Regions from separate parts of the Serratia sp. JSRIV002 genome, predicted to be linked through region 3. Evidence: predicted binding sites of a transcription regulator. Region 3 holds the regulator's gene; each other region holds the start of a gene.
What was found. The regulator PurR, encoded in region 3, represses purine synthesis genes. The targets are predictions, from matches to a motif close to CANGCAAACGTTTGCNTG.
Positions count from the first base shown of each region.

Region 1: the regulator PurR is predicted to act here: its motif matches at 3,893-3,910, upstream of guaB (IMP dehydrogenase).
Region 2: the regulator PurR is predicted to act here: its motif matches at 9,070-9,087, upstream of KGP26_RS12860 (nucleoside-specific channel-forming protein Tsx).

Region 1 covers NZ_CP074143.1:4,457,319-4,468,302, forward strand. Annotated here, with positions in the region: gene KGP26_RS20995 (glycosyltransferase family 2 protein) at 1-164, opposite strand, end outside; gene KGP26_RS21000 (GtrA family protein) at 161-559, opposite strand; gene guaA (glutamine-hydrolyzing GMP synthase) at 686-2,263, opposite strand; gene guaB (IMP dehydrogenase) at 2,369-3,832, opposite strand; gene xseA (exodeoxyribonuclease VII large subunit) at 4,002-5,378, shown strand; gene KGP26_RS21020 (glycoside hydrolase family 31 protein) at 5,480-7,843, opposite strand; gene KGP26_RS21025 (MFS transporter) at 7,855-9,162, opposite strand; gene KGP26_RS21030 (LacI family DNA-binding transcriptional regulator) at 9,512-10,594, shown strand; gene KGP26_RS21035 (zinc ribbon domain-containing protein) at 10,597-10,821, opposite strand; gene KGP26_RS21040 (AEC family transporter) at 10,835-10,984, opposite strand, start outside.
Region 2 covers NZ_CP074143.1:2,716,937-2,727,920, forward strand. Annotated here, with positions in the region: gene KGP26_RS12820 (FAD-binding oxidoreductase) at 238-1,518, opposite strand; gene puuC (aldehyde dehydrogenase PuuC) at 1,529-3,025, opposite strand; gene puuR (HTH-type transcriptional regulator PuuR) at 3,041-3,598, opposite strand; gene puuD (gamma-glutamyl-gamma-aminobutyrate hydrolase) at 3,595-4,356, opposite strand; gene KGP26_RS12840 (glutamine synthetase family protein) at 4,593-6,011, shown strand; gene KGP26_RS12845 (APC family permease) at 6,139-7,509, shown strand; gene yddG (aromatic amino acid DMT transporter YddG) at 7,602-8,495, shown strand; gene KGP26_RS12855 (hypothetical protein) at 8,581-8,853, shown strand; gene KGP26_RS12860 (nucleoside-specific channel-forming protein Tsx) at 9,247-10,125, shown strand; gene KGP26_RS12865 (hypothetical protein) at 10,187-10,360, opposite strand; gene KGP26_RS12870 (serine hydrolase) at 10,806-10,984, opposite strand, start outside.
Region 3 covers NZ_CP074143.1:2,831,457-2,842,440, forward strand. Annotated here, with positions in the region: tRNA gene KGP26_RS13355 (tRNA-Val) at 52-128, opposite strand; tRNA gene KGP26_RS13360 (tRNA-Val) at 150-226, opposite strand; gene KGP26_RS13365 (MATE family efflux transporter) at 419-1,795, opposite strand; gene KGP26_RS13370 (riboflavin synthase) at 2,129-2,779, shown strand; gene KGP26_RS13375 (I78 family peptidase inhibitor) at 2,816-3,109, shown strand; gene cfa (cyclopropane fatty acyl phospholipid synthase) at 3,150-4,301, opposite strand; gene punC (purine nucleoside transporter PunC) at 4,642-5,847, opposite strand; gene punR (DNA-binding transcriptional activator PunR) at 5,973-6,893, shown strand; gene purR (HTH-type transcriptional repressor PurR) at 6,926-7,951, opposite strand; gene KGP26_RS13400 (YnhF family membrane protein) at 8,276-8,365, shown strand; gene sodB (superoxide dismutase [Fe]) at 8,430-9,008, opposite strand; gene KGP26_RS13410 (C40 family peptidase) at 9,223-10,038, opposite strand; gene KGP26_RS13415 (Grx4 family monothiol glutaredoxin) at 10,449-10,796, shown strand; gene rnt (ribonuclease T) at 10,881-10,984, opposite strand, start outside.

The DNA of each region.
Region 1 (10,984 bases), 1.6 Mb from region 3:
GACAAGGCTGATATTATGTTCTCTGTTTTATCAGAACTGCCATCGTTTACAAACACGATTTCTATATCTTTGTCTGCGAACTCTTTATATTCACGAACGGACTTATAGAAGAGAGGAATTGCTTCTTCTTCATTAAATACAGGAACTACCAACGATATTTTCATTTATCATCCTTGAATACAACTAGTTTAGAATAAATGAAGCCACAAATGAGACTTACTGCAGAAAAGGTAATCAGTGTGACTATTGGGTTAGCCTTTACTTCGTCTGCGATCCAACCTACGCAAAATGCCATGCCCCCCATAAACAGCACATACGCCATGTAGCGGACAGTAGTCGCTTCTTTTTTAAAGGTCCATCTGGCGTTTGCAAAGAACGAGAAGGTCACCGCGATGCAAAAGGCAACAACGTTGGATATTGATTGGGAAAAACCACTAAAAAACATGAGCGCAAACACAGCCCAATGAACAAAGGTGTTCAGCACACCTACAGATGCATAACGTAAAAAAATATTCAATGCGAAAAAATTCTTAAAAGTTAGTTTGCCGTATTCTGCCACCACATCATGCCGATGGCAAAACTTTCGAGGCTAACACAATGAATGCTCACTGAAAAAGAAAAATCCCCTGTAAAACAGAGGATTTTCATTCTATTCACGCTATCGAGTGAGGCTGATATTAACTTATCATTCCCATTCAATCGTCGCCGGTGGCTTCCCGCTGATATCATAAACCACACGGGAAATCCCGTTGACTTCGTTGATGATACGGTTGGAAACACGGCCCAGGAAATCGTACGGCAGGTGTGCCCAATGCGCGGTCATAAAGTCGATGGTTTCTACCGCACGCAGAGAGACAACCCAATCGTATTTACGGCCATCGCCCATCACGCCAACGGAACGCACCGGCAGGAATACGGTGAATGCCTGGCTGACCTTGTTGTACAGATCGGCTTTGTGCAGCTCTTCGATGAAGATCGCATCGGCACGGCGCAGCAGATCGCAGTATTCTTTCTTCACTTCGCCCAATACGCGCACGCCCAGACCTGGCCCTGGGAACGGGTGGCGGTACAGCATGTCGTACGGCAGGCCCAGCTCCAGACCAATCTTGCGCACTTCGTCTTTGAACAGCTCTTTCAGCGGTTCCACCAGGCCCAGCTTCATCTCTTTCGGCAGGCCACCGACGTTGTGGTGCGATTTGATCACGTGTGCTTTGCCGGTAGCGGAAGCGGCAGACTCGATCACATCCGGATAGATGGTGCCCTGAGCCAGCCACTTCACGGCGCTCTGCTTGCAGGCTTCTTCGTCGAATACTTCGACAAAGACGCGGCCAATGATCTTACGCTTGGCTTCTGGCTCATCCACACCCGCCAGCGCGCTCAGGAAACGGTTCTCTGCCGCCACATGCACGATGTTCAGACCGAAGTGGTCACCGAACATTTCCAACACTTGGTCAGCTTCGTTCAGGCGCAGCAGGCCGTTATCTACGAATACGCAGGTCAGGCGCTTGCCAATGGCACGGTGCAGCAGCATGGCGGTAACGGATGAATCCACGCCGCCAGACAGGCCGAGGATCACATGATCTTCGCCGACCTGCTCACGAATACGCGCAACGGCATCTCCGATAATGGTGGCAGGCGTCCACAGCGCTTCACAACCACAGATATCCAGTACGAAACGCTCCAGGATGCGCTGGCCCTGACGGGTATGGGTGACTTCCGGGTGGAACTGTACGCCGTAGAAGCGTTTTTCCTCGTTGGCCATAATGGCAAACGGGCAGGTATCGGTGCTGGCAACGGTGACGAAATCTGACGGGATAGCGGTAACTTTATCGCCGTGGCTCATCCATACGTCTAATACCGGTTTGCCTGCCGGGCTGATCGCATCTTCGATATCGCGGATCAGGGCGCTTGATTGGGTGATTTCCACCTGAGCATAACCGAACTCGCGCTCGGTTGACCCCTGTACATGGCCGCCCAGTTGCATCGCCATGGTCTGCATGCCATAGCACACGCCCAATACCGGTACGCCGGCGGTGAAGACATATTCTGGCGCACGCGGGCTGTTCAGTTCGGTGGTGCTTTCCGGGCCACCGGAGAGAATGATGCCGCTTGGATTGAACTCGCGGATCTGCTCTTCGCTGACGTCCCAGGCCCACAGCTCACAGTAAACGCCAATCTCACGCACGCGGCGAGCAACCAGCTGGGTGTATTGTGAACCGAAATCCAGGATCAGGATGCGATGCTTATGAATATTTTTTGTCATGTGAGGCAAATTCCAGCAACAGAGAAAAAGAGCAAAAAGGGTATTTGGGATGAGAGGTTGCCCCCCTCATCCCTGCCCCTCTCCCGCAGGAGAGAGGTTAAAGCATTAGCCCATGCGGTAGTTTGGTGATTCTTTGGTGATGGTCACGTCATGCACATGGCTTTCTTGAATACCGGCACCGCTGATGCGCACAAACTCGGCTTTGGTACGCAGTTCGTCGATGGTCGCACAGCCGGTCAGGCCCATGCAGGAACGCAGACCGCCCATCTGCTGATGTACGATCGCCTTCAGCATGCCTTTGTAGGCCACACGGCCTTCGATACCTTCCGGCACCAGTTTATCAGCGGCGTTATCGGTCTGGAAGTAACGGTCGGAGGAACCTTTGGACATTGCGCCCAGAGAACCCATCCCACGGTAAGATTTGAACGAACGGCCCTGATACAGCTCGATTTCGCCCGGAGATTCTTCCGTACCCGCCAGCATTGAGCCAACCATCACACAGGACGCACCGGCAGCAATCGCTTTGGCGATATCGCCAGAGAAGCGGATACCACCGTCAGCGATAACTGGGATACCCGTCCCTTCCAGTGCTTCGACCGCATCGGCGATAGCGGTGATCTGCGGAACACCCACGCCGGTTACGATACGAGTGGTACAGATAGAGCCAGGACCGATACCGACTTTCACCGCACTCACCCCGGCTTCCATCAGGGCTTTGGCACCAGCCCCAGTTGCGACGTTGCCGCCAAGGATTTGCAGGTCTGGGTATTTGGCACGGGTTTCACGGATGCGCTGTAACACGCCTTCGGAATGGCCGTGTGAAGAGTCGATGAGCAGTACGTCAACACCGGCAGCGACCAGCGCATCAACGCGCTCTTCGTTACCGGCACCGGCACCCACCGCAGCGCCTACGCGCAGACGGCCATGCTCATCTTTACAGGCGTTAGGTTTACGCTCTGCTTTCTGGAAATCTTTAACGGTGATCATGCCCAGCAGGTGGAAGCTGTCGTCCACCACCAGCGCTTTTTCAACGCGTTTTTCGTGCATTTTTTGCAGCACGACTTCACGCGCTTCGCCTTCCTTGACGGTGACCAGACGCTCTTTTGGCGTCATCACTGCGGTGACAGGCTGAGTCAGATCGGTGACGAAGCGCACGTCACGGCCGGTAATGATCCCCACCAGTTCGTTTTCTTCGGTCACAACCGGGTAACCGGCAAAGCCGTTACGCGCGGTTAACTCTTTCACTTCAGCCAGCGTGGTGGAAGGAGTAACGGCCTGTGGGTCCGTGACCACGCCGCTTTCATGTTTTTTCACCCGGCGAACTTCTTCCGCCTGGCGCTCAATGGACATGTTTTTGTGAATGAAGCCCAAACCGCCTTCCTGCGCTAGCGCAATGGCCAGGTTGGATTCGGTTACGGTATCCATGGCTGCGGACAGCATAGGGATATTCAGGCGGATGGATTTGGTCAGTTGGGTGCCAAGATCTGCGGTATTAGGCAGAACTGTGGAGTGGGCTGGAACCAGGAGAACGTCATCAAACGTTAGAGCTTCTTTTACAATACGTAGCATGGGCAATATCTCACCAAGGTGGATGCGGAAAAGATAAAATATTGCCGTGGCATTATACAGAGCGTAATCGGTTGCCTCCAGCACTTTCTTACAAAAACTCTTGATTACCTTTCGCCGAGCTGTAATATCGACCAATTAAGTGCTTGTTTTGAAATTTGATCTGGGTCACATGTCACTACCTACTTCACCGTCCATTTTTACCGTAAGCCGCCTCAATCAGACGGTTCGACAGCTGCTGGAAATGGAAATGGGGCAGATTTGGCTCTCCGCCGAGATCTCCAACTTCTCCCAGCCCTCCTCCGGCCACTGGTATTTTACGCTGAAAGATGACCGTGCCCAGGTGCGTTGTGCGATGTTCCGCAACAGCAACCGGCGCACTACCTTTCGCCCGCAAAATGGCCAGCAGGTTCTGGTGCGGGCCAGCATCACCCTCTATGAACCACGCGGTGATTACCAACTGATCGCCGAAAGCATGCAGCCTGCCGGTGACGGCCTGCTGCAACAGCAATTCGAGCAGTTGAAACAGCGCCTGGCAGCCGAAGGTCTGTTTGATCAACAGTTCAAGCAACCATTGCCAAGCCCGGCCAAATGCGTTGGGGTGATCACCTCCGCCAGCGGCGCGGCACTGCACGATATTTTACAGGTGTTACAGCGGCGCGATCCTTCACTGCCGATCGTGATTTACCCCACGTCCGTGCAAGGGGCAGAAGCTCCGTTGCAGATCGTTCGCGCGATCGAAACCGCCAACCGCCGTGATGAGTGCGATGTGCTGATCGTCGGGCGCGGCGGTGGCTCGTTAGAAGATTTATGGAGTTTTAACGACGAACGCGTCGCGAAGGCAATTTTTGCCAGCCGTATCCCGATCGTCAGCGCCGTTGGCCATGAAACCGACGTCACCATTGCCGACTTTGTTGCCGACCTGCGGGCACCTACCCCTTCCGCTGCGGCGGAGTTGGTCAGCCGTAATCAGCTTGAGCTGTTGCGCCAATTGCAGTCACAGCAACAGCGGCTGGAAATGGCGATGGACTATTATCTGGCGCAGCGCCAGCAGCAGTTCACCCGCATCAACCACCGTTTGCAACAACAGCATCCGCACCTGAGGCTGGCGCGGCAGCAAACGCTGTTATTCAAGCTACAGCGCCGTTTGGAAGATGGGATGCAGCAGCAATTACGGCTATCTTCTCGCCGCAGTGAACGCGTACAGCAGCGCCTGGCGCAGGTCCAGCCGATGGGCCGCATCCACCGCTTGCAGCAGCGTGTTCAGCAGCAGGAATACCGTTTGCAACAGGGGATGGAGCGGCAACTTAATGGTTATCGCCAACGCTTTGGCGTCGCCTGTAGTCAGTTGGAGGCGGTTAGCCCGCTGGCAACCTTGGCTCGCGGCTATAGCGTAACGCAGACACCACAGGGTGAGTTACTGAAAACCACCAAGCAGGCACAGGTTGGGGAAATGCTGAAAACCCGCCTGCAGGATGGCTGGGTGGAGAGCGAAGTCAAAACCGTCACCGTGGCGAAAAAGCCGCGTAAGAAACGCGTGGTGGAATAGCCGTTAGTGGCAGAGCCGATCGACTGCTTCTTTTTTAGGCCAAACTTCATCCCGTTTGATAGCATCCCAACCCTCAGTAGAGGGTTGGGATGTGGCATCAGTCATAGCACATAGCTATCACAACAAACCCCATTCACCCATAGTTCGCGAGTCTCACCTGCTGGCAACACAATGTTCAGCGCCTGCCACGTCGGTTTGAAATGCCCTTCACAGGTGAAGGTCAGCTCGATGCGCTGATTGTCACTCACTGCCTCCCAGCGGAGCCACAGCGCATTATTCTGCTGCCAGCCATGGCTTTCCCCGTCGTCTTCAAACAGCAGGCCTGAGGACCATCCGCAGCCCTTGGTGGGGAACAGCCGCAGTTCACGGCGATCGTCTGCCGCATTGTCTACATGCCCCAACCGTTGTGACATCGGGAGCCCGGCCCCAGCGCGCACCAGCAACGGCAAGCGCTCCAGCGGTGCCTCCAGCACTATGCTCTGGCCACCGCTGTACCATTGGCCGCTATAGAAGCAGTACCAACCATCGACGTTATCCGGCAGGTAGACTTCACGCTGGCGCTGCCCCTGATCCACCACGCTGGCCACCAGCAGGTCGCGGCCAATCAGGAAATCATCGGTCTCACCGAAGGTGCGTTCATCGTGCTCATGATCGAGGAAGGTTGGCCGCAGCATCGGCTCATCATCATGGCTTGCCTGCCACAGCAGCGTGTAGAAGTACGGCATCAGCCGATAACGCAGGTTGATGGCATCACGGATCATCGGCGTTGCCGCCGGGTACATCCAGGGTTCATTGACGGTAGCATCATCATTCCAGGAATGGATGGTAAAGCGCGGGTGCATGACCCCGTTTTGTACCCAACGTACCAACAGTTCCGCGTCCGGTTTATCGCCGGAGAAACCGCCCACATCGTGCCCAACGTTAAACAACCCGGACAGGCTCATCCCCACCCCCATACGGGTGTTGTAGCGCAAGGTTTGCCAACTGGTGCGGTTGTCCCCACTCCAGGTTTGCACATAGCGCTGCATACCGGCGCAGCCGGAACGCGAAATCAAATAAGGCCGCAGGTTCGGTGCAAAGCGCTGCTGTGCTTCAAGCGAGGCTCGCATCATCAGCAGCGGCATCACCGGGCGAATATGCTTGATGGCGATTGGCTTGCCGAAGCCATGGCAGCGCGCTTCTCCATCCCACACTTCATACTCGTTGTTGTCATTCCAGGTGGAATCAATCCCCATTTCCAGCAGTTGCTCTGTCACCCCTTGCTGCCACCAGCGAACCGCCGCTGGGTTGGTGAAGTCGAGGTGCGAACCTTCGTCATCCCAGAAGCTGGAACGTTCTGGAGCGTCGCTTTGCGAATCGCGGATAAACAAGCCAAGTTCTGCCACCTGTTGATATTTGGGATGGTCCTGCAACAGGCAGGGTTTGATATTCGCCGCCAGCTTCAACCCAGCATCGTGAAAGGCTTGGCTAAGCTGTTTAGGCTGCGGCACCTTGTCGTAGTTCCAGTTGAAGACGTAGCGTTTGTTATTGATCGAGGTATAGCCGGAAGAGAGCTGGAACGAATCGCACGGGATGGCGTGCTGGCGGCACAGCTGGATAAACTGCTGCAACTGCTGCTGGGCATCCGGCGCGTCGGTGTAGTGCATCGTCGAGCCGCTGTACCCCAGGCTCCACTTCGGCCCAAAATGGGTTTTACCGGTCAGGCGCACGAAGGCTTTGGTGACGTCGAGCACCTTTGGCCCCAGGAACAGATAGTAATCCAGATCGCCCGCCTCGGCCTGATAGCGACGATAGGCCAGGTGATAGTTGTCGATCTCATTACCCAGATCCAGCCAGCAGTTGCTCAGGTTGTCATAAAACAGACCAAAGCTGACCTCTTCCCGACGCGTGATGGTAAAAGGGATATGCTTGTAGAGCGGATCGGTACTGGCGGCGTTGTAGCCCATCGCGTCCAGGTTACGCATTTCAAAGCGGCGGCCTGTACGTTCCAGATCGCCCGCCTTTTCACCCAGGCCATAATAACGTTCGCCCTTGTGACGGCGCTGATAATGCGCCACGCCGTCACCGTGCGCATTGAGCAGATAGGCACTGGTTGGGCGATCCGCTGCCAGTGGTAGCCATTCCCCCGCCGCGTTGCAATATTCCCATTCCAGCCAGAGCGGCTGATGTATCGTCACGCGTAGCTGCGGGGTCGCTACCGTCAAACTGTCTGCCTGCTGGTTAAGTTGATAGCCCGGCAGGCTAAAACCGGCGACGCTGAGGCGATCGCGTCCTTCCCAAGGCACATCCTCCTGCGGGGCGATACTCCAGGTACGATCCAGCGCCAGCTCACCGTGGCGTTTGATCAGCACGCGGAACAGATTGCTTTCCAGCACGTAGAGGCAGAACAGGTGTTGCTCGTCCACCAGCAGTTCAACACGGTCCGCGTATTGCCCCGCCAGCGTCCAGTTTTTTAACGTTTTCATAATGATCCAACTTAAGCAGTAGGTGAAGGTTTTTTGCCGCGCTCGGCGATCAAACCGATCAGGAACATCGCACCGATCAGATCGAAGAAGCCCATGGCGACGAAGAGCGGGTTGAAGCCGACGGTGTCGGAAACGGCACCAATCAACAGCGTAAACAGGAAACTGGCGATCCAGGCGCTGGAGCCGCGCATACCGTTCACCGTCGCCATCTGGTTTTTATCGAAGGATTCCACTACCAGCGCGCTCAACATGCAGGAGATCACCTGGTGGCCAAAGCCACCAATGGAGATCAGCGCGATTGCGATGTAGGGATCTTTGGTGATCGCGACAAACGCCAGCGATACCATCATGAAGGCTCCGGTCACCGAGCTGGCCACTACCGAGTTCACCCGTGAACAGCCGAACCATTTGCGATACAGCGTAGTGAGATAACCACTGGCGACGCTGCCGATATCCGCCGCCAGGAAAGGCAGCCAGGCAAACATGGCAATCTGTTTGAGATCCATGCCACGCTCGGTGGCCAGGTACAGCGGCACCCAGAAGCTAAACACCGCCCAAGCCGGTTCAGCCAGAAACGCTGGGATGGCGATGCCGTAGAATTTTTTGTTTTTGCACAGGATCGCCAACGATTTAAAGAACGGCAGCTTCGGCAGTACCGGTTCATTATCCTCGTTGATCAGATCAAACTCCTTTTGGCTCAGGTTCGGGTGCTGCTGCGGCGAGTGGTAAAATACCCACCACAGCACCACCCAGATCAGCGCCAGAGCACCGGAGAACAGGAAGGCTCCCTGCCAGCCGAAGGACACATGGGCAATCACAATGATCGGCGGAGCCAACATCGCACCGATCGAGAAGCCAACCCCTGCCCAGCCTGCGGCTATTGGCCGTTCTTTTTTCGGGAACCAGTCAGAAATCGCTTTGGCGTTAGCCGGGGTAGCCGCCGCTTCAGCTGCCCCCATGAAGAAACGTAAGATCGCCAGTTGCAACCAGCTGCCCGCACCAGCATGCATCATGCACACTACCGCCCAGATGCTGGCACAAACCAGGAACCCCATCTTCAGACCAATGACGTCTATCAGCCACCCGCAGATCGGTTGGAACAGGGTATAGGCCAGTTGGAAGGACGCCACCACCCAAGAATATTGCTCGGTGGTCATGTTGAGGCTGGTTTTCAGCTCAGGGGCCAAAATACCCAGCGAGTTACGGGTTATGTAGTTAACCGTGACGCCCAGCAGGAACAGGGCCAACATCCACCAGCGCAACGATTTGAATTTGCGGCGGCTGCTGGCAACTACCGTTTGATTGATTTCTACACTCATCTTGATCTCCGTGGCGACCATACGCCTTTTTGGTAGGGCAACTCTTACTAACGGAGGTGTTAACAGCGTTATTTGTGACACCGGCCACAAATACAACGTCAATGCTGCGACAACCCTATGATTTAATGTTGTTTTACTTGTATTCCAGCCGGTAAATTGGACTGATAAATCTATAAAATTGGTGTACCAATGGAGACTAACCAGCGGAGAGTGCGAGTGAAATGGCGATTTTTGCAAAAATTCTCATGCGTTAGTTAAAATTTCGCCGTTATAGCCATAAAAAGCCGTATAAAAGGCAGATATAGGCCGTGAAAAAATTTCCACGACCGAATTTGAAGGAGATCACAAAATGAACGGAAAGCTGAAAGTACAGGAAATTGCGCGCCAAACCGGGCTTTCGATCAGCACCGTTTCACGCGTGTTGGCCGGGAAATCCAACACCAGCGCCGAGGCGCGGCAACGAGTGCTGGCCTGTGCGCAACAAAACGGTATCTTGCAGGGGCTTTCCAACGGCAGGCTGATGTTGAACAACGTAATGGTATTTGCCCCGCAACGCGCCTTTGATGTCCGCACCGATATTTTCTACTACAAGGTGATCCAGGGGATCACCAGCGCACTGGCGCAACATGATGTGAGGATCCGCTACTGCGGGTTGGAGGAACAACACAGCGACAGCGTACTGTTTTTGGAAAAGATGAGCGATCCGTTAACCGAAGCCGTGCTGATCATCGGCATTGATGACGAGCATATCCATACGCTGGCCGCCGATCTGAACAAGCCCTGCATTCTGATTAACTGCACCGATCGCCAGATGCGGCTAGACAGCGTCTCCCCAGACCATCAACTGATTGGGGAGTATTCCGCCAACTATCTGTTGCAACAGGGCCACAGCCGTATCCTCAATCTGCAATGTCTACGGCGTAATACCATGGAGCTGCGGCTGGCGGGGATCAAACAGGCCTATATGCGGCACAATATTCCCTTCGATGATCGCCAACATCTGGTCACCACTTCCGGGTTCGGCAGCGAAGAAGCCGAGCAGGCCATCACGGCCTTTATCAACGGCGTTACCGATCGGGCGCAATTGCCGACGGCGATCTTGGCAGGGGGTGACTATATGGCGGTAGGTGCGGTTAATGCGCTAAAGAAGATGCATATCAACGTGCCGGGGCATATTTCGGTGATGAGTACGGATGGTTTTAATCTGGCAGAAATTCACGACGTGCCGCTCACCTCGGTTCACGTTCCTCGTGATGAGCTGGGTGCAGAGGCCATCGCTCTATTGCAACGCCGTATGCTGCGCCCGGATGCGCCACCCAGCAATATGCTGTTGCACGGGCGCTTGGCGGTGCGGGCCTCGGTAAAACGCCTCAGCCAAAACAAGGTGTCGCCAGCGGTCAGCACGCACGACCACCGGCTCTATGATGTATGAGGTCATTCCACCGGTTGATAGCTGAACTTCACCCTTTTTTTGGAGATCAGCCCGTGGCCATGTTGGCAGAGATAATCCACGGCGCCGCAGGCTTTCAGTTCTTGCAACAGTTGCCCGCAGTCGGGGCATTCGGCAAGCTGCCGGTAATCGCTGTTGCAGTCGTCACAATGATAGTGGCCATTCACCCAGCTCATCGGCTGAGCACAAACCGGACATAAGGCGTCCATCTTTCCTCCTGATTTAAATCACGCCCCACGAGCGCAAGAAAGAGATCCCCAACGCGGTGGTAAAGAAGGATCCCACGGTGGTGATCGCAATAATATTGGCGGCCAACGTCGCGTTGCCCCCCATGGCGCGCGTCATCACATAGCTGCCGGAGGCGGTCGGCGT
Region 2 (10,984 bases), 110 kb from region 3:
AAAATATAGTGTAACCAGCAAATTTCAGTTTAAAATCCGCTCTATTTCGTAACAGCAGTTATTAATATTAAGTAAATGGCCTGTAAAATATTAACCGGTATTTAATAAAAATTAAGATCGCTAACTTACTGATAATTTTGCTAAACAAAGGTTCTAACTAGTCCGACCTCTAAGAATCAGCCTAGTTAGAAAAATGTATCAATTTAAGTAACAGATTTGTGCGGAGGCAGCGATGAATTAAACCCCAATTCGATCGCGCAGAGTGTAGTAGGCAGCACCAATGGCGGTGAAAGGGATTTGCAGGTTACGGCCGCCAAAGAACGGCAGGTGCGGCAGTTTGGCAAAGGCGTCAAAACGTTCGGCATCGCCACGCATCAGCTCTGCTATCAGCTTGCCCGCCAGATGGGTGCAGGTCACGCCGTGCCCGCTGTAGCCTTGCATGTAGTAGACATTGTTTTCCAACCGACCAAACTGCGGCATGCGTGATAGCGTCAGCAAGAAATTGCCGGTCCAGCGGTAATCAATGCGTACGCCTTTCAGTTGCGGGAAAGTTTTCAGCAGCTTGGGGCGGATCAGGTTGTCGATATCATCCGGATCCCGGGCGCCATAGACCACACCACCGCCGTACAGCAGCCGGTTATCACCGGTTAAACGGTAATAATCCAGTAGGTAATTGCAATCTTCCACGCAATAGTTTTGTGGGATCAGTGAGGCTGCCACTTCTGGAGCCAAGGGCTCGGTGGTGACCACTTGAGTCCCGCACGGCATACTACGTTTGGCCAGCCTTGGCTCCAGTTTATCGCCTAGATAGGCGTTCCCGGCCACGATCACGTAACGAGCGGTGACTTGGCCGTTGGCGGTGCTGACCACTGCTGGCTCTCCGTGACGGATATTGGTGACTGCGGATTGTTCGAATATCCGTCCTCCTTGCAGGCGAATGGCCTCGGCCTCGCCCAATGCCAGGTTGAGTGGATGAATATGGCCGCCGCTGTGATCGAGTAACGCGCCAACATAGCGATCGCTGCTGACCTCCCGGCGGATACGGTCGGCATCCAGCAGTTCAAGTTGCGTATTGCCGTAACGCTCCCAGTGCTGCTTTTGTTCGATCAGCGCGTGGTACTGCTTATTGTTAAGCGCGGCGAAGATCCCGCCGGGGCGATAGTCACAGTCAATGGCATAGCGCTTGATACGGCTGCGGATAATCTCTGCACCTTCAAACATCATGCTACCCAGCAGCTTGGCGCTTTCTGCACCGTAACGGCTTTCGATCACGTCGATGTCGCGGCTGTAGGAGTTGACCAGTTGGCCACCGTTGCGGCCGCTAGCACCAAAGCCGATACGGGCAGACTCCAGCACTACCACGTTATAACCGGCTTCGACCAGAAACAGCGCCGATGACAGGCCAGTGTAGCCCCCCCCCACGATACAGACGTCACAGTCGATCGATTCATTCAACTGCGGATAAGGCTGATGGTCATTGGCCGTTGCCGCATAGTAGCTTTTTACGTGTTCAGTCATCATCAATTCCTTATTCCAGTGAAATCCAGGTGGTTTTCAGTTCGGTAAATTTATCCAGCGCATGCAGCGATTTATCGCGGCCGTTACCGCTTTGCTTGTAGCCGCCGAACGGTACGGTCATATCGCCGTCGTTGTAGTTGTTGACGAACACGGTGCCCGCTTTCAACTGGCGGGCCATGCGGTGTGCCCGTGACAGATCGCGGGTCCAGACGGCCGCACCCAACCCATATTCGCTATCGTTGGCTAATGCGAGTGCCTGTTGCTCACCGTTGAAGGTCGTGACGGCCAAGACAGGGCCAAAAATCTCGTCCCGCGCGACGTGCATCGCGTTATCCACTTGAGTGAGAATAGTAGGGCCGAGATAGCCGTGATGATCGCCTTGCGGATGAGCTCGCCCATCAAGGAACAGCGAGGCTCCCTGGCTCAAACCCTGTTCGATATAGCCGGTGACTTTTTCACAGTGCTGTTGGTCGATCAGCGTACCCATCAGCGTTTGCGGATCGAGCGGATTGCCCGGTGCGAAGGCCGCGGCATGCCGCTGCAATGCCTGTAAAAAGGCCTGCTGAATACTTTCCTCTACCAGCAGGCGCGTACCGGCAATGCACACCTGGCCCTGGTTATAAAAGATCCCGGCCGCCGCGCCTTGCGCCGCCTTATCCAGGTCCGGGCAGTCGGCGAAGATAATGTTGGCGCTCTTGCCACCGGCCTCCAGCCACACGCGCTTCATGTTGGATTCACCGGCGTACTTCATCAACTGCTTGGCCACCTGGGTGGAGCCGGTAAAGGTGAGAGCGTCAACGTCGTTATGCAGTGCCAACGCCTTGCCCGCATCGTGGCCGAAACCAGGAATAATGTTCAGGACGCCATCGGGTAATCCTGCCTGCTGTGCCAAAGCGCCTAGATAAACCGCGGTGAGCGGTGATTTTTCCGAGGGTTTAAGCACTACGCTGTTACCAGCCGCCAGCGCCGGGCCTAACTTCCAGCAGGCTAACAGCAGCGGAAAGTTCCACGGCACGATGGCACCCACCACGCCGATGGGCTCCCGCTGGATGAGGGCGAGCGCATCATGGCCGGTTGGGGCAATTTCGCCATACACCTTGTCGATGGCTTCGGCATACCAGCGGATACAGCGGATCGCCCCTGGGATATCGTCGCGCAGGCTGTGGCGGATGGGCTTGCCGGTATCCAGCGTTTCCAGCAGTGCCAGTTCTTCGCTGTGTTGCTCCATCAAGCTGGCGAGTTTGAACAACGTTGCCTTGCGTTTGGCAGGGGAGGCTTGCGACCAGTCGCCGCGTTCAAACACCTCGCGAGCCGCCTTGACGGCCAAATCGATATCAATGTGGCTGCCACGGGCCATCTGTACCAGTTCACGAGCCCCGGCAGGATCCTGAATGCTAAAGGTTTCCCCTTCTGCCGCCGGGAGGTAGCGGCCATTGATAAACAGCCGGTTTTCAATCTTCAGGGCCTGTGCCCGTTGTTGCCAATATTCCAGGTGGTGGAAGTCCATACCTTGCTCCGTTAATCAGAATGTCGTCGGCGTATGTGCGCTGATAATTCGGCAAATGCGCGCCGAGGTGTTGCTGAAACTATGGGGGATCGCGGTGTTGATGGCGTAGCTCTGGCCTGCCCGTAGGTGAAAGCTTTGCCCGTTGACCTGCAGCATCACTTCGCCTTCCAGCAGGGTGCCAATCTCTTCCCCCTGATGTTTGAGCCGTTCACCGGTGGTGGTGCCCGGATCGTAGGTTTCGATCATCATTGCCAGGGTGCGGTTGGGATCGCCGTTGTGGATCAGCTTCATCGAAACCCCCTGGCTGCCGATTTCGATCAGATGGTCATGGTCGATCACGATCTGCGGCTCATTCGGCTGTTCCGGTTCGGTAAAGAAAGCTGATAGCGACAGCCCATATACAGTCAGCAGCTTTTGCAGCGTACTGATGGCCGGGCTGACCTTGTCCTGTTCAATGGTGCTGATGGCGCTGTGCGTCAAGCCAGACAGTTCGGCTACCCGGCGCTGTGATAGCCCTAACTGCTGGCGGATCTGCGACAAGCGTTTCCCCGGAGCCAAGCTGACGTCGCTCATAGGCGTTTTTCCTTCTGATAGTGCTGACAGGCGTTAATAAATCCTTCGAACAGCAGACGGGACAGGGCGTATTCATCGCTGTTCCATTCAGGATGCCACTGCACCCCTAAGGCAAAGGGCTGATCGCGAATGCTGAGGGCTTCCACCAGGCCGTCGGCGGCATAGGCTTCAACACGCACGCTTGGGCCGAGGGTTTTGGCTCCTTGGCCGTGCAGGGAATTCACCCAGAATCGGTGGCAATCCGGCAGCAGCTGCGCCAGCAATCCTCCGTCTTGCACGGTAACTTCATGAGCCGGGGCATATTGCTGCTCCAGCGGCAGATCGTGATCTTCACGGTGCTCGAGTAGCTCGGGTTGTTCATATAAACGACGGTGTAGCGTACCTTGCGTCGCGACCACCAGCTCTTGCATACCGCGGCAAATGGCGAAAAGGGGGATGCGCCTGCTCAGTGCCTGGCCGATCAGCGCCAGGCTCAATTCATCGCGCCCAGGATCGGCGTCAGGCTCATCGCCGTTTTCACCATAAAGGTGCGGCTGCACATTACTGGGGCTACCCGGCAGCAGGATGCCGTCGAGGTGGGGCAGCAACTCTGCCAGCATTTCCGGCTCTGCCAGCGCGTGCGGCAGGGCGATCGGTAATCCTCCGGCAGCTAACACTGCATTTAGGTACTTTTCTTGCAAGGTCTGGGTGAGGTGCTGGTTTAACCTATACCTGCACATCACGACGCCGACGATTGGTCTGTTAAATATATTGCCCATGCTATCCCCTACAGGTTGTTCGAAATTATGACCGATAAGCCGTTTAATCGCCTTTTTTGTTCAATATTCACTAAATCTAGCAGTCGAATGGCCAATATTCAAACCAAAATTAACACTTGCAAAACATTTTTGTTGCATCTATGTTTCATTGGTGGACATTATATTGAGCAAGATGGTCAAAACATCGAAGCCAGTAAGTGTGAGAACCACAGACCAAACACAACGGCGGGTGAAACATGCAAACCAACATCGTAGAAGTCGAAAACTTTGTGCAACACAATGAAGAAAGGCGAAGTAGCACGTTCCAGCGCGAAGTGAAGAAGTATCTGGAACGTTATCCGTTAACCCAGCATATCGACGTGCTGCTGACCGATCTCAACGGCAGCTTCCGTGGCAAGCGCATCCCGGTAAGCGGGCTGGGTAAACTGGAGAAGGGCTGTTACTTCCCGGCCTCGGTGTTCGCGATGGATATTCTTGGCAACGTGGTGGAAGAAGCGGGGTTGGGGCAGGAATTGGGTGAGCCGGACCATATTTGTGTGCCGGTAGCCGGAACCCTGACGCCATCGGCGGCCGATCCGCAATATCTGGGCCAGGTACTGCTCACCATGCTGGATGAAGATGGTACTCCCTTTGACGTTGAACCGCGCAATGTGCTGAACCGAGTGTGGCAGCGTTTGCGTCAGCGCGGGTTATTCCCCGTAGTAGCGGTAGAGTTGGAGTTCTATCTCATCGATCGCCAGCGCGATCCGGAAGGTTATTTGCAACCCCCTTGCGCCCCAGGCACCCAGGAGCGTAACACCCAGAGCCAGGTTTATTCGGTGGACAACCTCAACCACTTTGCCGACGTGCTGAGCGAGATCGACGAACTTGCCCGCCTGCAAGGGCTCCCGGCCGACGGCGCGGTAGCGGAAGCGTCACCGGGCCAGTTTGAGGTTAACCTGCATCACACCAATGATGTGTTACAGGCCTGTGACCATGCCCTGGCATTAAAGCGGCTGATACGCATGGTGGCAGAGAAGCACCATATGCATGCAACCTTTATGGCCAAGCCTTACGAGGAACATGCGGGCAGCGGTATGCATGTGCATATCAGCATGCTGGACAAGCAAGGTAACAACGTTTTTGCCGATGCGGATGGTGAAGACTCCGCGTTGTTGAAGCAGGCGCTGGCTGGCATGATCGCCTTGATGCCTGCCTCTATGGCGCTGCTGGCTCCTAACGTTAATGCTTACCGCCGCTTCCAGGCGGGGATGTACGTTCCTACCCAGGCATCCTGGGGCCATAACAACCGCACCGTAGCGCTACGTATTCCCTGTGGCGATCGCGACAGCCACCGTGTGGAGTATCGCGTGGCGGGTGCCGATGCCAACCCTTATCTGGTGATGGCAACCATTCTGGCCGGGATTGTCTACGGCCTCGACACTCAGTTACCGCTGCTTGAGCCAGTCACCGGCAACGGGCTGGAGCAAGAGGGGCTACCTTTCCCGATCCGCCAGAGCGATGCGCTGTATGAGTTCGAACACCAGCCGGTGCTCAATGCGCTGCTGGGCGAACGTTTCAGCCACGTCTATCTGGCCTGTAAGACCGATGAGCTGCAGCAGTTTGAGCGGCTGATCACCGAAACCGAAATCGAGTGGATGCTGAAAAACGCCTGACGTCCTCAGCCCGATCCTACCGCGCGCCGGCGCATTCCCGCGGGCTACCTGTGGCCTGGCGAAGCCGTGCGCGACGGTGATGACTTCTTCCAACTTGGCGTACAGGACGCCGGTGAGGAATAACCCAATGACGATAAGTGCCATCGACGATAATGGCGCGGGCAAACCGCAACTGCGCAAGACATTGAAACTGTGGCAAGTGGTGATGATGGGCCTGGCCTATCTGACGCCAATGACGGTGTTTGACACCTTCGGTATCGTTTCTGGCGTGACAGACGGGCACGTTCCGGCGTCCTACCTGTTGGCATTGGCCGGGGTGCTGTTTACCGCCATCAGCTATGGCAAGCTGGTGCGCCAGTTCCCGACTTCGGGCTCGGCTTACACCTACGCGCAAAAGGCTATCAACCCGCACGTGGGGTTCCTAGTTGGCTGGTCATCGCTGCTGGATTACCTGTTTTTGCCGATGATCAATACGCTATTGGCCAAAATTTATCTTACGGCCCTGTTCCCAGAGGTTCCGCCATGGGTCTGGGTGGTGGGGTTTGTGATCCTGATCACCGCCATCAATCTGAAAAGCGTCAGCCTGGTGGCAAACTTCAACACCCTGTTTGTGGTGGCGCAGGTGGCGATTATCGTGGTGTTTATCTTCCTGGTGGTACGAGGTTTGCACAATGGCGAAGGGGTTGGCCAGGTGTGGAGTCTGCAACCCTTTATCAGTGAAAACGCCCATTTATTGCCGATTATTACCGGCGCCACCATCCTGTGCTTTTCGTTTCTGGGTTTTGACGCCGTCACTACGCTGTGTGAAGAAACGCCCGATGCCGCCCGTGTGATCCCGCGCGCTATCTTCCTTACTGCACTCTATGGTGGGGTGATCTTCATCACCGTGTCGTTCTTTATTCAGCTGTTCTTCCCGACGCTGGAGCGTTTCAAACAGCCTGATGCGGCACTGCCGGAAATCGCGCTGTATGTGGGCGGCAAGCTGTTCCAGTCGATCTTCCTGTGCATCACCTTTATCAACACCCTGGCTTCTGGCCTGGCTTCCCATGCCAGCGTGTCCAGGCTGCTGTATGTGATGGGGCGCGACAATGTGTTCCCGGAAAAATTCTTCGGTTACGTGCATCCTAAATGGCGCACGCCAGCGCTTAACGTGCTGCTGGTTGGTCTGGTGGCATTATCGGCATTATCCTTCGACTTGGTGACGGCGACCGCCCTGATCAACTTTGGCGCGCTGGTGGCCTTTACCTTCGTCAACCTTTCGGTGATCAGCCACTTCTATATTCGACAAGGGCGCAACAAGAGCTGGAAAGACCGCTTCCATTACCTGATCCTGCCGCTGGTGGGTGCGTTGACGGTAGGGATCTTGTGGCTGAACCTGGAAAAAAGCTCCCTGACCATGGGGCTGCTGTGGGCGGCGCTCGGGTTTGGCTATCTAGCCTATCTTACCCGTCGTTTCCGCCAGCCGCCGCCGCAGTTGGAGCGCCAACCTCAGCAGTAAAGGCATGGGCGCAGCGTTGCGCCCTTTCTTTTTCCCTGGTAGGGCAGTAGAGTAAAAAATCGTATAAAAATAACCAATTGGATCCTACGCTAATGCCTCCGTTGTCTGCTTCCCATAAAGCTACCTTGCTCGGCCTGCTGGCCATTGTGTTATGGAGCAGCGTGGTTGGCCTGATCCGCAGCGTCAGCGAAGGGTTGGGGGCGGTCGGCGGGGCGGCGATGATCTATAGCGTGGGCACGCTGTTTCTGCTGGGAGTGATGGGCATTCCCAAGCTGCGCGAGTTCCGCCGTTCCTATCTGATCCTCGGCAGTCTGCTGTTTGTGCTGTATGAGATTTGCCTCTCGCTGTCGCTGGGCTATGCCAACAACCGTATGCAGGCCATTGAGCTGGGGATGATCAACTACCTTTGGCCCTGTTTTACCGTGTTGATGGCCATTCTGTTCAATGGGCAAAAGGCCAAATGGTGGGTGGTGCCTGGTTTGTTGCTTTCCCTGTTCGGGATTGGCTGGATCATGAGTGGCAGCGGCGGTTGGTCACCGGCACAAATGCTGGCCAACGTGCGCAGTAATCCGTTGAGTTACGGGCTGGCATTCAGCGGTGCGGTGATTTGGGCCATCTATTGCAACGTGACCAAGAGGATTGCCCAGGGCAAAAACGCGGTAGTGCTGTTTATCTCGCTGACCGCGCTGGCGCTGTGGCTGATTTATCCTTTCAGTAATGAAAACGGCATGCACTTTAGCCTGCCGGTTGTGGTGGCGTTGCTGTGCGTGGGGACGGCGATGGGGGCTGGCTATGCTGCTTGGAACGTCGGGATCCTGCATGGCAATATGACGCTGCTGGCGACCGTATCTTACTTTACCCCGGTATTGTCATCGGTGTTTGCCGCCGTGGTACTCAGCACCGCGCTGACCCTCAACTTCTGGCAAGGGGTGATGATGGTCACGCTAGGATCGCTGATTTGCTGGCGGGCCACCCGCGCCGACTGAGGCCTATTTTTTACCTGCGCAGGCGGCAGAATAATGAATTTCGAGCTAATCTCAAGGTAAGTGTTCTGCCAGAAGGAACGGGAAAATGAGAAAAGATATTCAATTTATTCAGCAGCCAGCGCTTAATGGTCACAGTTTCAGCACTGGTGATATCGTTCGCCTGACCACTGCTAACCTACCGCATGAATACCAGTTGGATGTGATGATCCTGCGCCGTGACGATAAGCTGATCCACGGCTCGGTAGTCGTGGCCTCGCCGAAAGTCGATATCCCGGTCAGCCAATGGGAAATTGCCACGGGGGATGAGGTGGTATTCCGGCAAGAGAACATTGCCAAGGCCGTACCCGGAGCCCGTTGAAAAAACCAACCTGTTCGCCCTATAAAGGGGGGCCGTATCCTGCGCCCGCCTGCCACTAAGCCGACATAAGCGTCGGCTTTTTTACGCGCTTTTTAACCCCCAGGTTAAAATTTGGTGTTGTACAGCAAGACACCAAAAATCGTCATTTGAAACTTATCGACATGATGAAAATCACATCAAAAATGTTTTGTACTGCAATTTATTTTAAAAAATGAGAACGCAATCGATTACGCGATGGTAAAATGCCTGACTGGATCACAGATTATTACAGTGAGAGCTTTCTATAATGCGCACGGCTAACGGCAATAGGTAACCGTTCGTTTACAGCAGGCGTCGCCAGACACATATCATTCCAACGGGCAGGGAATGGCCCACTCAGCATGTGGTAATAAAATGAAGAAAATAGCTCTCGCAGCAGGTGTGCTTCTTTCCGCGTCTTTCAGCCCCGTTTCCATGGCGGCAGAAAGCAAAGACAGCCAGTATCTTTCAGACTGGTGGCATCAGAGTGTCAACGTAGTAGGCAGCTACCATACCCGCTTCGGGCCGCAGCTGAACAATGACGTGTATCTGGAGTATGAAGCCTTTGCCAAGAAAGACTGGCTGGATTTCTATGGCTACGTGGACGTGCCAAAGTTCTTCGGCACCGGTAACACGCCAAACCGTGGTATCTGGGATAAAGGCTCACCGCTGTTTATGGAGATCGAGCCGCGCTTCTCCATCGACAAACTGACCGGCACCAACCTGGGCTTTGGGCCGTTCAAAGAGTGGTATTTTGCCAACAACTACATTTACGACATGGGGCGTAACAACGCCTCCCGTCAAAGCACCTGGTATATGGGGCTAGGCACCGATATCGATACCGGTCTGCCGATGAGCCTGTCGATGAACATTTATGCCAAATACCAATGGCAGAACTATGGTGCATCCAACGAGAACAGCTGGGACGGCTATCGCTTCAAGGTGAAATATTTTGTGCCGTTGACCGAAATGTGGGGCGGTAACCTGAGCTATATCGGTTTCACCAACTTTGACTTTGATTCCGATCTGGGCAGCGACAACTTCGTGGTGGATGGCCGTCAGGCACGTACCAGCAACTCTATCGCCTCCAGCCACATTTTGGCGCTAAACTACGATCACTGGCATTACTCCTTCGTGGCACGTTACTTCCATAACGGTGGTCAATGGAATGATGGGGTAGACATCGGTACGCCGCAGGGGCCAATCAAGTCTACCGGCTGGGGTTACTACCTGGTTGCCGGTTATAACTTCTGATTTTGCGTGGTATCAGAAACAGGAAACCCCGCGTTGGCGGGGTTTTTTTTCATCATTATGGCTAACTTTCCGCGGGTAAATGTTTAACCGGCATAACCAATTTACCCTTGATAACGTAGCACTCATTGTCGATCCACTTGAGGATTTGCTCACGGCTGACACCTTCAAATTGCGCATAGCGATAAATATCACCATTGAAGTGCAGCTGGATGTACTCCATCAACGTCATGTGCATGGTTATAACTCCTAAACGCCCAGAAATAGCGGTTTCGCCACGCTGAGTGGTTGAGCTTTTCAAGACCTAAAGGTAAATTATTCGCAACAAAACAGCAACAAAAAAGACTAAAAAGTGGCGTTATAGTAGTGAAAAGTAGTAAAAGAAATCCCGCACGGGACGGCGGGAAATTGAGTAGTATCATTTATCGATGACATAAGATGGGTTTTGAGGTGCAACGAAAAAGAGCAGGTTTACTCATTTCTGTGGCCGACTAAAATTACTGGATGGCTTATTTTGTCGCAAGAAAAATCTACGGCATTTGCTCGGATATCATGAGTAGTTTTGCGCGTGAACAATTTTTTGCCTGATAGCCACGATCTGTTTTTTAATAATTGGTGTGAATGATATGTCGGGCTGATAGGCGGGCGCAGCATGCAGCGCCCCGTCATGGCACGGCGAACCTTTACGCTCGGGCGCAAATGTTCTTTTTGAACGTGAGTACACGGCTGCGGCTGGCGATCAGATCGACCTGGTAACCGCGGAAATACAGACAAAACCGATTCAGGTTGGGCCCATCGTTGCTTTCAACCAATATCCTCCCATCCCCCAGCGAACTTAGGGTGCCGGTTTGCACCGCCGGGC
Region 3 (10,984 bases):
AAATTGGGTTACCGTTAGGCGAGAGATAATACTGGGAAGCGAAACAAGAAGTGGTGCGTCCGAATGGACTCGAACCATCGACCCCCACCATGTCAAGGTGGTGCTCTAACCAACTGAGCTACGGACGCACTGTGCTACTTTCAGGAATTTGGTGCGTCTGAATGGACTCGAACCATCGACCCCCACCATGTCAAGGTGGTGCTCTAACCAACTGAGCTACAGACGCATCTTTTTCCTCTCTGTCATGGCTGACAGCGGGGACGAATATTAACGAGCAACCTGGCCGCTGGCAAGGGGAAAAACGCAATTTTATTTGGTATTTCACGCGATTGCTGAGCTTATGTGCAGTAAGGCGGTTTTTTCTGCAATGGCTGGCGAGGAACTCGCCGGTTTGCCTGTGACAAACCGGCGAACGCTATTAACGTGTGGAACGCTGCAAAATCAACGCCGGGGGTTGGCGTTGTAACCAGCGCATCCGAAATACCATCATGATGGCGGCGAAGGTCAGGCCGATAATAAAGCCGAACCAGAATCCGCTCGGCCCCATCGCCGGCACGATGTAGTCCGTCAGCGCCAGCAGATAGCCGCTGGGCAATCCGAGAACCCAATAGGCCACAAAGGTGATGTAGAAGATCGCCCGGGTATCTTTATAGCCTCGCAGAATACCGCTACCGATCACCTGGATAGAGTCGGATATCTGGTAAATCGCCGCCAGCAGCATCAGATGGGAGGCCATGGTCACGACCGCAGGATTATCGTTATACAGCAGGGCGATAGATTCGCGGAAGGCAGCGGTGAACAACGCCGAGCAACTGGCCATGGCGATGCCGACGGCAATCGCCGCATAGGCGGCAATCCGAGCGCCCTCTACCGAGCCTTCGCCCAGACGGTGCCCAACGCGAATGGTGGCCCCAACTCCGAGCGACAGCGGCAGTACAAACATCAGTGAGCTGAAGTTCAGGGCAATCTGGTGCCCGGCCACCGCGACGATGCCTAGCGGTGAAACCAATAATGCCACCACGGCAAACAGCGTCACCTCAAAGAACAAGGCCAGGGCAACCGGTAGACCAATGCCGATCAGGCGTTTTAACGCCTGCCAGTCCGGGCCACGGCGTGCGCCTTCCTCCAGCTTGATATCCCGCAGCGAGGATGCACGTTTGGTATACCAGCGCATCATCAGGAACATCATCCAATACACGCTGGCGGTGGCGACACCACAACCGACGCCGCCCATTTCCGGCATGCCAAACTTGCCGAAAATCAATATGTAGTTGATCGGGATGTTGATCAACAGACCCAAAAACCCTATTACCATGCCGGGCTTGGTTTTGGATAAGCCTTCACACTGTCCACGGACGACCTGGAAGAACAAATAGCCGGGAGCTCCCCACATAATGGCATGCAGGAAACCAACGGCCTTTTCAGCCAGCAGCGGATCGATGTTGTGCATCATGTCGATCACCAACTGGCTGTTATAAATCACGGAGATAATGAGGAGTGAAACCCCCGATGCCAGCCAAAAGCCCTGACGCACCTGATACGCGATACGATCGCGGCGGCCCGCGCCGTTGAGCTGGGCGATAACTGGGGTCAAGGCCAGCAGTAAACCGTGGCCGAACAGAATGGTCGGCAGCCAGATAGAGGTCCCGACGGCAACGGCGGCCATATCCGTGGCGCTATAAGAGCCAGCCATGATGGTATCGACCACGCCCATTGCGGTTTGGGATATTTGCGCGATGATGACCGGAATTGCGAGGGCCAATAAACTACGCGCCTCAATAAAGTACTTCTGCACGTATACACCTTTCTAATTATTTATGGGAAGGGGTGTCGCTGCATCAGCAACAACTAAAAACTGCGGAATATGCCGAAAAGATTGTACCTGCTAGTCGGGGTTAAGCAAAGGTTGTAAAGAAATAGTTATACGCGTCGTCTTTCAAGCTGTAGCTTGAAATCCAAGAGTCTCTATTCGTCGCCTTGAAACTACAGCGCAGTTAGCTGAGGACGCTAATCCCAGGATATAAACTAGGCAAGCACTGCTTTTTTGCCGCTGTGCGTTTGGTTTTCTGCCATAACTGGGGCAAACTGCTTACAGCGCGTTGAACATAGTCATAAAGAAGAGGCCAACATGTTTACCGGTATCGTACAAGGCACCGCCCCGCTGGTTGCCATTGATGAAAAACCCAACTTCCGTACCCACGTTGTTGAAATGCCTGATGAGCTGTTACCAGGGCTGGAGTTGGGGGCCTCGGTAGCCCACAACGGCTGCTGTCTGACCGTCACGGAGATTGCAGGCAATCGCGTCAGCTTTGATTTGATCAAAGAGACTCTGCGGTTGACCAATCTTGGCGATCTTAAACTGGGTGATGTGGTCAATCTGGAAAGAGCCGCCAAGTTTAACGATGAAATCGGTGGGCACCTGATGTCCGGGCATATTATCTGTACCGCGGAAGTCACCAAGATTTATACCTCGGAAAATAATCGTCAGATCTGGCTGCGCATGCCGAATATCGATTTGATGAAATATGTGCTACATAAAGGGTTCATCGGCATCGATGGCATCAGCCTGACCATAGGCGAGGTGGTCAATAACCGTTTCTGTGTGCATTTGATCCCGGAAACCCTTGAGCGCACCACGCTGGGTAAAAAGCGCTTGGGCGATAAGGTCAATATCGAAATCGATCCGCAAACTCAAGCGGTGGTGGATACCGTCGAGCGTGTGCTAGCTAATCGTGAGGCTGCGTTAGCTGTCACCAAGCCGTCTGTACCCAAAGTCTGATAACCCTGCACCAATAACCACACATAGGAGCCAAACGTGAAGTTTTACGGGAAAACGATGATGCTAGCGGCGCTGTTGGCGCTGACCGCCTGTTCAAGCTCCCCGGAACAGGCGAACTCACAGTCTGCCGAGGCCGAAGATGATACCTGTGGTGCATCGCAGTATCAGAATTATGTGGGTAAACCGCTGTCTGCGTTGGACGGGGTCAATATTCCCCAGCAGGTACGGACTATTCCTTATAACTCTATGGTAACCATGGACTTCAATCTAAAACGCTTGAACTTCCTGGGTGACAGTGAAGACAAAATCATTCGCGTTTATTGCGGTTAATAACCCTTTACCCCAACCCTGTGGGTTGGGGTAAAGGATTTTAGCGGGGAACTCGCAGGCCGCCTTCAACGCCTTTAGGGCTGAATACCACCTGCCAAAGTTGAATATCGCGAGCGCGAAACGCTCCTGCGCAGGCATTAAGGTAATAACTGAACATCCTTTCAAAACGTTCGGAATAGCGCGAAGCCAGCTGTGGCCAGCTCTGTTTGAAACGTTCATACCAGGCCATCAGGGTGCGATCGTAATCTGCGCCGATATTATGCCAATCTTCCATGACGAAGCGGCCTTCGCTGGCCTGGGCAATATGTTTCACCGACGGCAGGCAACCGTTGGGGAAGATATATTTATTGATCCACGGATCAACGTTCATATCGGTCTCGTTGGAACCAATGGTATGCAACAGGAAAATGCCATCGGGTTTTAAATTACGTTCCACCACCTCGAAATAGGTTCGGTAGTTTTTCGGCCCAACGTGTTCGAACATGCCGACCGAGACGATGCGGTCAAACTGCTGGTAGAGATCGCGGTAATCCTGCAGCAGAATTTCCACGTCCAGCCCGGCACAGCGCTCTTGCGCCATTTTCTGCTGTTCGGCGGAGATGGTGACGCCCACCATGGAAACGCCGTAGTGCTTGGCCGCATAAGCAGACAGACCGCCCCAGCCACAGCCGATATCCAATACCCGCATACCGGGCTGCAGGTGCAGTTTTTCGCAAATCAACCGTAACTTGGCCTCTTGTGCTTCTTCCAACGTCGTGGCCTGTTGCCAATAGCCGCAGGAATATTGCATATAGGGATCCAGCATCTGGGTAAACAAATCGTTACCCAGGTCGTAATGCTCTTTGCCAACAATCCAGGCACGTTTTTGGGATTGCAGGTTGGTCAGGCGGGCGGCGGCAATACGCAAGATATCCTTCAGGTGGTGGGGCAGTTTCTTTTCCAGGCCAGCTGCGATAACCCGCTGAAAAAATATGTCCAGCCGCTCGCACTCCCACCAACCGTCCATATAGCTTTCGCCCAGCCCCAGAGAGCCGTCTTGCAGTACGCGTTTAAAGAAATTGGGATTATTGATCTGAATATCGAAAGGGCGTGAACCATTGATTTCAATGCCGGCCATGCTAAGCATTTCATGAGCGATACGATACCAATGGTTGTCCTGGATGCTCAGATCTTCTATACACGATGAACTCATAGCTTCTCCATCACCTTCTTCTGACTTATGATCCTGCAGAATTTAGCGTAGACAATTTCTACAGGGACATACGTATACCTACGGTAAAAATTCACCGTGGTGTCTGAAATCCGACTTGAACAGAGGAAATTTAAGAGACTCCCTGCGTCAAAGGACGCGGGTAAATTCAACCTTAAATAAAGTGTGATGCCATCCACGTACGCAGCAGTTGCTGCAATAAGAACTTAGTATAACTGTTATTCTAAAAGGTCGTTTTTGAGTATAGGCTTGCCGAGGCGTAGACTCAACTGCAAATCGCGCTCGGCAAGAATTTTCATTAAGTGACTATTTACAGAGACAATTATGACACGGAGTCGGCACGCTTCTGCTGTGTCATCTGAGTTTCATCCGTTCCTTTCCCACGCTGGATCAGATAACCCAAGGCTGCCAAAAATACGGTAGCCACCATTACGGTAGCCGTGGCTAACAGCGGTTGGGCGATAAATGCCGAAACCAACAGGCTGGCGATAAAACATAATCCCAACTGCAGCGTGTTTTGCAGCGCAGCAGCTTTGCCACTGTTGTTGGGGAAGGGCATCAACGCATTGGCTACTAAAATAGGATAGCTGGCACCGTTTACTAACGCCATAAAGCAGAACGGGATCAGCAGAGTGGTCAACGTTGGCTCACTTAGCGTGGCGATCAGATACAACGCCACCATGCTGACACCGTAAGCTAACAGCAACCACGGCAGCAAGGTTTTGCCAGAGATGCGATTTAAGGCGCTACGGCAGCTATAACCCCCCAATAAGAAAGCCAGCGTTTGCGGCACATAGCTCAGACCAATATCGTTGGGGCTATACCCCATATCGCCGAGGATAAAGGGTGAACCCGTCAGCCAGGCGAAGAAGCCAGCAGAACAGGCAGCAAAAACCATCACGTTGCCGCTGAACACCGGGGATTTCAAGATCTGCATAAAACCAAGGCTGGGCTTTTTATCGGCGGAAGGGACCAGTCTGCTCCGGTCTTTCAGCAGCAAGGTGGGGATCAGCAGCAGGGCGGTGATCCCCAGCAGCACGGCGAAAATGGCCCGCCATCCCATATGGTTAAGCAACCAGGCACCCAGCAGTGGGGCCAGCGCCGGAGAGAGGGCGACCAGCGGCATAATGGAGGCGAAAACGCGGTTGGCTTTGCCATCGCGGTAGCGATCGACCACGATCGCCTGCCAGGTGACGGCGGCGGAACAGACGCCAATGGCTTGAATGAAGCGCAGTGACCACAGTTGTGCCACGTTCTCGACCCAAAGCATACCGAGACAGCCGATTGCGAACAGCGCCAGGCCAATCAATAACACGGGCTTACGGCCAATACGGTCGGACAGCGGCCCCCACAGCAACTGGGCAAAGGCAAAGCCTGCCAGGAAGATACTCAGGCTGGCGCTGATCGCCCCAGCGGAGATTTGCAGATCCTGCTGCATTGCGCCAAAGGCAGGCAGGTACATATCGGTAGCCAGATAGCCCAACATACTCAGGCCGGCCAGGTAGAACATAAATCCAAAATTTCGCATTGCTATTTCTCGTTAAAATTATGTTGTCGCAGGTTTTGAAGCGCCGGCAAGTGTATACGGCTGGATCTCTGCTTGTGAAACGGTAATATTTGCAAGGTGCTGTTAAAAAATTTGAAGGCAAACATATGTGGTCTGAATATTCACTCGATGTGGTAGATGCGGTAGCGCGGACCGGCAGTTTCAGCGCGGCGGCACAGGAGTTGCACCGCGTTCCTTCTGCTGTGAGCTATACGGTGCGTCAACTGGAGCAATGGCTGGCAGTGCCTTTGTTTGAACGCCGTCACCGCGATGTGGAACTCACGCCAGCGGGGGCGCTGTTTATTAAGGAGGCGCGAGTTGTTATCAAAAAAATGCTCGATACCCGACGGCAGTGTCAGCAGGTGGCCAACGGTTGGCGCGGGCAACTGCGGATTGCGGTCGATCTGATCGTCAAACCCCAGCGCAGCCGCCAGCTGGTGCTGGATTTTTATCGCCATTTCCCCGACGTGGAACTGATGGTACAGCCGGAAGTCTTCAACGGCGTGTGGGATGCGCTGGTCGATGGCCGCGCTGAGATGGCTATTGGTGCAACACGGGCGGTACCGGTAGGCGGCGGTTTTGCCTTTCGCGATATGGGCTTTATGAATTGGCTCTGCGTAGTCCATGCTAAACATCCGCTGGCCGCCTTGCAAGGAAAGCTGCGAGACGATCAGCTACGACCTTATCCCTCGTTGCTGTTGGAAGATACTTCGCGCAATTTACCCAAGCGTGTGACCTGGTCGTTGGACAACCAGCGGCGGTTGACCGTGCCGGACTGGGTTTCGGCGGTAGATTGTTTGCGTGCCGGGCTGTGTGTGGGCATGGTACCCGCGCATCGGGTATTGCCGTTGGTACAAAGTGGCGAACTGGTGGTATTACCACTGCATGAGCCTTTCCCGCCTAGCGCCTGCTGCTTGACCTGGCAGCAAAACGCCCAGTCTCCGGCCATGGCCTGGCTGTTGGACTATCTGGGCGACAGCGAAACGCTCAATCAGGAATGGCTCAGTGAAGAGGAGTCGGGTGCTTAATCGGGCGCAGTATTGCAGCGCCCCAACAGGAGTTAACGGCGGTAATCGACAAAAGGACCATCGGCAACTGAGCGGCGCTCGATGAGTTTTGGATGCACTTCAATCACCTGCGATTCTTCACGCTTGCTGATAATGCGATCCAACAGCATGGTAAAGGCCATCTCGCCCAGGCGCTCTTTCGGCTGGTGAATGGTGGTCAGCGCCGGGGTGAAGTAGCGGGCATTACGCACGTTGTCGTAGCCAATCACCGAGATATCCTGCGGTACACGCAACCCCAGCTCATCGGCGGCGCAGATCGCCCCCATGGCCATAATATCGCCGCCACAGAAAACGGCGGTTGGACGATGCTTTTGCGACAGGATCTGATGCATGGCTTTGTAGCCAGATTCAGGCTCGAAATCCCCCTGCACGATCCATTCTTCGCGCACTTCGATGTTGGCTTCCTTCATGGCTTTCAGAAAGCCCTGGTGGCGACCTCCACCGGTATTACGCGCCAGTTGACCAGGAATGGCACCGATGTCACGGTGGCCACGTTCGATCAGGTAGCGGCCTGCCAGGTAGCCGCCCTCGAAGGCATTGTCGATAATGGTATCGGTGAAGTCTCCGCGCGCGGTACCCCAATCCATCACCACCATGGGAATGTTACGGTAATCTTCCAGCATGCCCAGTAGCTGATCTGGATATTCTGAGCACATCACCAGCAAGCCATCGACGCGTTTTTGCGCCAGCATTGCCAAATAGGCTTGCTGTTTATCCAGATTATTGTGCGAGTTACACAAGATCAGGGTATAGCCTTTGCTGTAGCAGCTGTTTTCCACCGCTTCGATCACTTCGGCAAAATAGGGGGCCTCGCTCGAGGTGGCGAGCAAACCGATCGATTTGGTGTGGTTGACCTTGAGGCTGCGGGCCACGGCGCTAGGTGAATAGTGAAGCTCTTTGATGGCGGCCCAAACGGCCGTTTTGGTATCTTCGGCGACGAAACGCGTTTTATTGATAACGTGCGAAACGGTAGTGGTAGAAACGCCAGCGCGTTTGGCCACATCTTTAATCGTTGCCATGTAAAAAATGACTCCTAAACCCACATGTTACAGCATGTAAGTATGATGTTAATCGTTTGCCTGCGTAGATCCTTCCCCAGATAAGCGAAAACTGAGTTTTTAGTGCTGAAGTCGTAAATCGCTTGAACAGGGAGGGGCAGTTTATCGGTACGCAGTTGTGAACTGCGGATTTTGTCGCATATTGAAGAAAAGTGGAAGAGCTAATCGGTAATTATCAGCGGGGAAATCATAACAAGATTTTAATCACGAACTGTGGGAAAATGATTTGACGTATAAACTGTGTGGCTTATGCTCTGGAAAAGCCAATCTGAGAGGGAGTTGTATATGGATACCAATTTGAAGATGTCATTACTCACCACCGTGGGTGCTTTGGCAATGATTATTGCTTTCAGTTTTATTGCCGCATTGAACTGATCCGCAGCAGAAAAACAAAGGCGCAGCTTGATGCCGCGCCTTATTATTAGCTAGTTACCCGCCGTTAAGCCAGGTTTTCTGCCACGAACGCCCAGTTCACCAACGCCCAGAAGTTTTCCAGGTACTTTGGCCGCGCATTGCGGTAGTCGATATAGTAAGCATGCTCCCACACGTCAACGGTCAATAGCGGAACGTCTGCGCCGGTCAGCGGGGTTGCCGCATTTGAAGTGCTGACGATCGCCAGACTACCGTCCGCTTTTTTCACCAGCCAGGTCCAGCCCGCGCCGAAGTTTTTCACGGCGGCATCGGTGAACTGCTCTTTAAAGGCGGCGAAGGAGCCGAATGACTTATTGATGGCCTCTGCCACTGCGCCCGTTGGCTCGCCACCACCTTGCGGTGATAAGCAGTGCCAATAGAAGGTGTGGTTCCAGACCTGAGCGGCGTTGTTGAACACGCCGCCGGTGGAGGTCTTGACGATCTCGACCAGGGATTTGCCTTCGAACTCGCTACCTTTCACCAGATTGTTCAGGTTAACCACGTAGGTGTTATGGTGCTTGCCATAGTGGTATTCCAGCGTTTCTGCGGAAATGTGCGGTTCGAGAGCGTTTTTCTCGTATGGTAATGCAGGTAATTCAAACGACATTGCTTTCTCCTTTTATAGACAATACGCCTCTCCGACGCTGCAGGCCTAAGGGGCCGAGGGCGGAAAAACGCAATTGCACCACTTTTGTTATGGTTATTAATCTTAACAACTTTCCGAGCGAAAAGAACATCCAAAGTGTGCCAAGTGACTGATTGTTTAAAGTTGCAGCGGGTGATAGAGAGCACGGCCGAGCAGTTAGCTCAGCCGTGAAAGGTTAACGGATGGTGGTAGGGGTCACTACGCGGCGGGCACCAATGTAATGGTTTTGCCAATAGTCGTTATCTAACTGACTGATGCGAATTTCTTCACCGGTACGCGGTGACTGGATGAACTTACCGTTACCAAGATAGACGCCAACGTGATCGGCGGTGCCACGGTTGTTGATGCGGAAGAACACCAGATCGCCTTTCTCAAGCTCATTACGCTTGATCGGCGCTGCATCACGCAGGTGGTACATTTCGTTGGCGGTACGCGGCATTTTAATTTTCACCACGTCTTTGTACGCGTAATAAATCAGCCCGCTGCAGTCGAAGCCTGTACCAGGTGAAGACCCACCCCAGCGGTAGGGCTTACCCATTTGCCCCATCAGCTTGGCCATGGCGGTCTGCTTGGCGTGCTGATAACGTTTTTTGTGAGCGGCGGAAAGTTTCAACGGCTTTTCGCGGCCAGCCAATTTTGCCGTAGCTTTGCCTTCTTCACGATGGCGACCATAACCTTTTTTATAGCCTTTTTTAGGCGGAGTTACTTTTAGCTTGGCCGTTTTGGTTGCCTGGCTTTTGGTTTTAACGCTGGTGGTTTTTTTTGCGGTCTTTATCGTTGCTGGTTTGGTTTTTAGCGTTTTCGGAGGGGTGGCTGCCTTCACTTTTTTATTGGCTTTCTCCGCTTTCTTTTTCTTGCGGTCGTCTGGCCGGGCTTCATTAACGTGACTCTTGCGCTGCTCGGCAGAAACACGTGCCTGTGGCGCAGCGTGCGCCAAATTGAAGAAGAGCTGCGTAAATAGCAGCACAAAAAGTGTAATAATTAACCGCATATCGACGTTACCAACCTTGGCTCCGAAACAGAAATCGAATGAGTCACAGTATTCCCGAAATTCACCCTATAAAACAGCGTGGATCTCATAAATACTAATCCATATTGTGAGAAAACGTTAATGGCATTTTTATTGTTGCAAAATCAAACGCCTGGCGCCTAAAAAAGCGACAGAGATCATGTGGTTGGCTTATTGCTCGCCGGCATTGCGCAGGGCAAAGATAATAGTGAAACGTCCCGATTAAAAATGTTATTCTGGGGCTATGTTTTAACCGGTTCGGTGTGTCCGCCGCTTTTGCTAAGGCAATCAGAGAATGTCCCTGCAAAAGATGGCGTTTTCTTGGCACCGGTCCTGCCGCTACAATAGCTAGTGTGATGCATGTTGTAGCCATGATGTGGCTTGAGGAAGCAATAATGACGACGATTGAAAAAATTCAGCAGCAAATTTCTGCCAACCCGATCCTGCTGTATATGAAAGGCTCACCGAAATTGCCAAGCTGCGGTTTCTCTGCTCAGGCCGTGCAGGCGCTTTCAGCCTGTGGCGAACGTTTTGCCTATGTTGATATTCTGCAAAACCCGGACATCCGCGCTGAGCTGCCAAAGTACGCCAACTGGCCAACCTTCCCGCAGCTGTGGGTCGATGGTGAACTGGTTGGCGGCTGCGATATCATCATCGAGATGTACCAGCGTGGTGAACTGCAGCCGTTGATCAAAGAAACGGCCGAAAAGTATAAAGATCAGGAAGACCAGCAGCCTTAATGGCGCAGGGTTTTACCCAATAAAATCGGGCGGCACCTTTAACAGTGCCGCCCGATTTTTTATGTCTGTCAGTTTGCCAGCAAGCTATTGCGATTCAACGTTGGCAATCGGCCAGCCACCGAGACGTTTCCAGCGGTTGACCAGTTCACAGAACAGTTGGGCGGTTTGCTGGGTATCATACAGGGCTG